Regions from separate parts of the Rhodococcus sp. P4_F3_2 genome, predicted to be linked through region 1. Evidence: riboswitches for the same ligand, from Rfam matches in the RefSeq annotation. Region 1 holds a riboswitch; the other holds the start of a gene.

Region 1 (3,103 bases):
AATTCCAGGGCCGAACATCGACTCCATGATCGCGTCGTTGTTCGTGTTCAACACGACGGCCGCGAGACGATCCAAACCGCCGACTCGGAGAATGGTGCCGATATTGGCCGCATTGCTTGTCGCAACGACGTTCTCGATCGGAAGCTGGAAAGTGCTTTCGGTCCCGCAGTTCTCCACTGTCACCGAAGTCTTGTCTGCAGCTTCGTCCACCGGTGCAGTTGCCGAGCAGCCGGCAACTGTCAACAACGCTGTCGCGGCTACAACCGCACCGAACGACGCTCGAGTCTTGACATGTATCAAAGTGCACTCTCCGAAAATGATTGTTGTAGTTGAGAATTTCGTGATTCGAATACGAGGTGTGAACGGCCTGTCGCGGGGTTCACGAGCTCGAAAGTCTCGACGCCGAAGACAGTTGCCACCACCGAGGTGGTGAGTACGTCGGATGGATGTCCGAACGCCCTGGCAACTCCATCCGCGAGCACGAGCACCCGATCGCACACTGCCGCAGCCAAATCGAGGTCGTGCAGTGCCATGATCACCGTCCGGTCCAACGACCGGACCAGATCGAGCAGTTCGAGTTGATGGCGGATGTCGAGATGATTGGTCGGCTCGTCGAGGATGAGCACGCCGGCGTCCTGCGCGAGACCTCGGGCGAGAAATACCCGCCGACGCTCGCCGCCGGAAAGCGTGTCCATCGAAGAGAATCGGTGCTCGATCATTCCGACCTCGCCCAGAGCACGATCAACGACGGCATTCTCGTGCTTTCCGCCGACACTCCAGGGCTTTGTATGTGGCGTGCGCCCCAGAGTCACGTACTCGTGAACCAACAAATCGGCGGGACTCTGCTCTTCCTGCGCCACAAAAGAAATGGCTTTGGCCCGCGAACGCGCGGACATCGCGTGCACGGACTCGCCGCCGACGCGGACGTCACCGTCAGCGATCGGTCCGAGACCGGCAAGCGCACGCAACAAAGTCGACTTGCCCGATCCGTTCGGACCGACGACGCCGACTACTGCACCGGCGTCCGCCGCGATGTCGACGCCCTTGACGACGGTTCGGCGGTCGATGCGGACAACGACTCCGGACGCGGTCACCGCCAGGGCGCGGGCGCTCACGAACTGCCACCGAATCGGTAGCGCCGACGGCCGAGAAGCAGGAGAAACAGCGGGGCACCGATCACCCCGGTCACCACGCTCAGCGGGATCTCGGTCGGCCGCAACGAGGTCCGCGCCACGACGTCGACCCACACCAGGAACGACGCGCCGATCAGCGCTGCCGCCGGCAACACCACTCGATGTCTGGCTCCGACGAGCATGCGTGTGACGTGCGGTATGACCAAGCCTACGAAGGCAATCGCGCCGGACACTGCAACCATCGTGCCGACCAACGCTGCCAGCACGCCGAACAGCACGTTTCGCAGGGTTCGGATGGGAATACCGAGCGAAGCCGCGACGTCCGGTCCGGCCGCCAGCGCATCCAGCCAACCGTGCAGGGCGAACACCGCTGCCGTCAGCAGGAACACAACGATGACCGGCGCCCACAACTTGTCCCAGGATGCCCCGGCCAAACTTCCCAGGAGCCAGAACAATACGGACTGCGCGGCCTGGGAATCATTGGTACGCAGCACCAGAAAACTCGCGATCGCCGACAGGGCGGATGCGGTAACGGTGCCGGTCAGAACCAATCGCAGTGGAGTGATACCGCCTTGCAGCGTCGCGATGGTGAAGACGAGAATCGCAGCTCCCAACGCCCCGATCATCGCGCCGAAACTGAGCGCCCACACTCCCGCGCCGGCGAACAGTCCGGTGGTGATGACGGCGGTGGCACCGACACTCGCGCCGGACGACACTCCCAGCAGGTGGGGATCGGCAAGAGCGTTACGAACGAGGGTTTGCACCACCGCGCCGGCGACGGCAAGACCAGCGCCGACGGCCAGACCGAGCAGTACCCGCGGTGCTCTGATCCCCCACACGATCGCAAGTTCGGAACGCGTGACGGGTGGGCCTCCGAAGCGCGAGTGCACCACGTCCACCACAGTGGACACGGGGAGCATCTCGGATCCGAATGCCAACGCGCACACAGCAGAGAGCACGGTGACGACCAGCAGAGCGGGCAGCACGATACCCGGACTGAGCCGTCCTCGAGGCGCACCAGCCTTCGGCGAAGGCAGGTGGGTAGGTGGAGACAGAGCTCCGCCAACAGCATTCATGGTGTGACCGATCCATCCTCGTGGCATGACACAACGTCAACGAGGGTGGTATCTGGCTACGGTCGACGCATGGACGACCTCACAGTGGCGGGACCGCGCCGGAATTGCACCGACTTCCCATTACCTCGATGATGACGTCAGAACCATAACGGACTGTGGTCACCATTCCGCACACCGGATCAGGATTCCGACGCGATCATCGATCTCGCCTGCCGCACGACGGCTTCCGTTCGCACTCGAAGTTCTCCGGGTGAATCCGATTCCAGCACAACCCGATGCACCTGGCTGTCCACGGCAGTCACAGTCAGCCGCGACGTCAGCAACGCATCGTCCGCACTGAAACCGCGGCTCTGCAAGTATTCCGAAAAACCCAGTACCAGTTGCCGATTCATTCCTTCGACCTGCTCGATGAGCTCACGCGTACGCGGAACCTGATCGTAGAGCAGGTGAAAGAACTCTCGCGGCTTACTGTTCACTTCGACCGCGCACTCCACCAACATCCGGACGGCCTCGTCCGGGGCGAGTTCACGCTCGACGATGTCGGCAAGGCAGAGCGCAAAACTCTCCCGCGCAGCACTCACGTGACGGTTCGCCAACTCCGCAAGGATCTCGTACTTGTCGCCGAAATACTGGTAGAGCGAGCCCACCGACACCCCTGCTTCGTCAGCGATCCGGTTGGTGGTCGCTGCCATGCCCTCCGACGCGAAAACGCGAGTAGCTGCCTCCAGGATCGCGTCGTAGGTAGCCCTCGAGCGCTGCTGGGAGGGCCTTTTCCGCCGAGTCGACACGGTCCTCCGATGCGAGTTGTCAGCCGCGACGCCGATACCGAGAATTGTTTAGGTGACCAGCGCCGATTACTCGAAGTTTATGCCCGACCGGTACACCGATCACATG
Region 2 (3,103 bases), on a different contig from region 1:
TGAACTCTCGAACAGGTCCGCGAGAGGAACCACGACGAACCGGTTCTGCTGCATAGCAGGGGTGGTCGCCATCAACGGCTGGGCACGGAGGAAGTCGATCTTCTGGTCGGCCGTCTTGTCGCCGTAGTCGATGACCACGATCGCCTGGGGTGCACGCTCGGCAACAGCTTCCCACGATGCGTCGATGTAGGGCTTTGTCCCTTCGGCGAAGATGTTCGAGACACCGGAGTATTCCGCGACCAATTGACCGACGCCGACTCCGCCGATAGTCGTCGGAACCTGGTCACCACTGTCGTAGAAGAAGGTCGGTACCGGCGCCGCGTCCCCGACCGAAGCGCGGACGGTATCGAGACCATCGCTGATCTCCTCTGCGACCTCGCGGGCGGAATCTTCAACGCCCAGGACTCGACCGAGTTGCGTGTAGTCGTTCTCGAGCAATCCGATGTCGGGGAAACCGGTGCCACAGTATTCGGAGAACAAGAAGGTGTTGATTCCGCGCTCGCCGAAGGCGTCTCGGGAACGGCCCTGCTTCTCGTTGAAGGCACTGGTCATTCCTCCGACCACGAAGTCCGGGTCGACGTCGAGAACCTGCTCCATGCTGGGGAACGTATCGGAGAGGCTGGGAATCTTGTTGAATACATCGGCGGTCTCGGCAGTTGGCGGGTTGTCGCTGTACGCCCGACCGACGATCCGGTCACCCGCACCGATTTCGATGAGCGCCTCGGTGACATGCCCGTTCAAAGACACGATGCGCTGCGGCGGCGAGTCGAAGGTCATCTCTCGATCGCAGTTGGTCACGGACACAGGCTGTGCGAAGGATTCCGCAGCAGACGCGGACTCTGATTCCTGGCCTTTGGAACAACCTGCCGAAACCAAGGCGACCGCGATGAGAACAGCGGCGGCGCGGGACGGGGAGAACTGAAGTGACACGGGGACCTCGTAAGGGCTCTGAGCCACGAATGAGAATCCGACAGACAACTCCGCCCGCACACTGATACTCGGCCAGAGCTCCTGCTGGACTTCCTTTTCGTAGACCACGACGAATGGATGTCGCACACCGCGCGGTGGGTAATCGGGCTTGCCGACGCTCGGTGACTACCGAGAATCGACCTACCGTTGCGGGTCAGCGCCGGATTCGGACCGGCTTCCCCCACACGCGTGGCTTGCAAGTGCTTCGAGCAGTATGCATGACGTTTCCGATTCAAGACCAAACGCCCACTACAGTCGATCTGGCCAGACGCCCCCACACACCGGAGTTGATACATGACACGCTGGGCCCAAACCGTCGTCGCCCGGAAATGGTGGGTACTGAGCCTCGCGGTTCTGATAGTTCTCATCAGTGGGGTGTGGGGACTCGGAGTGTTCGGCAAGCTCAGCCAGGGCGGCTTCATCGATCCGGGCAGCGACTCCGCGAAGGTTGCGGACATCATCGAAGACAATCTCGGGCCGCAGACCCCGGACATCATCGCGATCTACTCACCCACCGACGGCAAGACCCTCGACGACATCGGGCCGGCAGTAACGGCCGCCGTCGACCAGTTCAAAACGGAAGTGCCGACCGCGTCGGTGAAGTCGTATTGGGGAACGGACGCCGCGGCCAAGGCCAGTCTGCTCTCGAACGACGGATCCATGGCGGCCGTTGCGATCACGTTGGCACCGGACTCGGGCGTCACACCGGCCACTTTCGCCGATCTCTTGCCGAAGCTCGAAGTTGAAGGTGCCGAGGCACAATTCGCGGGTAATACCGTTGTCGGCGTCGCGTTCAACACCAAGCTGGAGAAAGACCTGGTGGTCGCCGAAGCCATCGCCATTCCGATCACTCTGGTGCTGCTGGTCTTCATCTTCGGCGGCGTCGTCGCTGCGGCGGTTCCGGTGTTCGTGGGTGTACTCAGTGTCTTGAGCGCCTTGGCGGTTCTGCGAATCCTCACGCTGATCACCGATGTGTCCTCGTTCTCGATCAACGTTGCTTCTCTTCTCGGGTTGGGACTTGCAATCGACTACGGACTGTTCGTGGTCGGTCGGTTCCGTGAAGAACTGAATTCGGGCTCGGACCCGGGAGCGGCTGCGCAGCGGACAGTTCTGACCGCGGGTCGCACCGTCATGTTCTCGGGTCTGCTGCTGATCTGCGCGTTCAGCGGCATGCTCGTTTTCCCGCAGGCCGTCATCCGGTCTTTGGGTTTCGGTGCGATCGCAGCAGTACTGAGCGCGGCAGTTCTGTCGCTGACCGCTGTGCCTGCGCTGCTTGCCATTCTGGGGCATCGCATCAACGCCCTGACGTGGCGCAAGGATGCGGCGCAACGCGGGGAGGAACGCTCGCGCAAGTTCTGGGGCCGCGTCGTCACGTGGGTGATGAAGCGTCCGGTCGCGGTCTCGGTGACGATCGTGGCCGTGCTGCTCGTGATGGCCTCGCCGCTGCTCGGTGCCCGTTTGGGAGAACTCTCGTACACCGCACTCCCGGACAACGACCCTGCTCGCGTCGCAATGGACACGTTGGTCAAAGACTTCCCGCAGACCGGCAACGGCGCGACGATGATCCTTCAGGCCGAGGACGGGAACACTCTCACCCCGGCCGAAGGTGCAGCGATCGCCGAGTCCGCCGGTCAGGTCGAGGGCATCGGTCAGGCGACCGTCGTCGCGAGCACCAATCAACTCATCGCGGTTCAGGCTCTCTACAGCGAGGGCTCTACATCCCAATCACAGAGCACCGCAGTGACAGATCTGCGTGCGATCTCCGCTCCTGACGGAACAGTGCTGCTTGTCGGTGGCGGTCAAGCCATGGTCGACGACGGCAACAACGCCGTCCTGCACTGGTTGCCGGTGATGATCCTCATCATGGTCGGATCGACCTTGATCCTGTTGTTTCTCGCGTTCGGTTCGGTGGTCCTGCCCATCAAGGCGGTACTGATGGCCGCGCTGAGCCTCGCGACCACCTTCGGTGTCCTCACCTTCGTCTTCCAGGACGGTCACGGCGTCGAACTCCTCGGGGTCAGTCAAACTCCGCTGGAGGCGACGTTCGTCGTGCTCATCCTGGCGGTGGTGTTCGGATTGTCCACGGACTACGAGGTTTTCCTGATGTCCCGGATGGTCGAGGCCAAGAACGCGG

The links. A riboswitch is a leader RNA that binds a small molecule or an ion and turns the genes downstream of it on or off. The one in region 1 is predicted to bind cobalamin.
Region 2: another riboswitch for cobalamin. It lies ahead of AC1DWA_RS04545 (ABC transporter substrate-binding protein); the one in region 1 lies ahead of AC1DWA_RS03935 (FecCD family ABC transporter permease).

Annotation. Positions count from the first base shown of each region.
Region 1 covers NZ_JBFUJN010000002.1:271,070-274,172, reverse strand. Annotated here, with positions in the region: gene AC1DWA_RS03945 (ABC transporter substrate-binding protein) at 1-300, opposite strand, end outside; gene AC1DWA_RS03940 (ABC transporter ATP-binding protein) at 297-1,115, opposite strand; gene AC1DWA_RS03935 (FecCD family ABC transporter permease) at 1,112-2,119, opposite strand; cobalamin riboswitch at 2,237-2,372, opposite strand; gene AC1DWA_RS03930 (TetR/AcrR family transcriptional regulator) at 2,389-2,997, opposite strand; gene AC1DWA_RS03925 (alpha/beta hydrolase) at 3,050-3,103, shown strand, end outside.
Region 2 covers NZ_JBFUJN010000003.1:114,328-117,430, forward strand. Annotated here, with positions in the region: gene AC1DWA_RS04545 (ABC transporter substrate-binding protein) at 1-930, opposite strand, end outside; cobalamin riboswitch at 1,047-1,194, opposite strand; gene AC1DWA_RS04550 (MMPL family transporter) at 1,264-3,103, shown strand, end outside.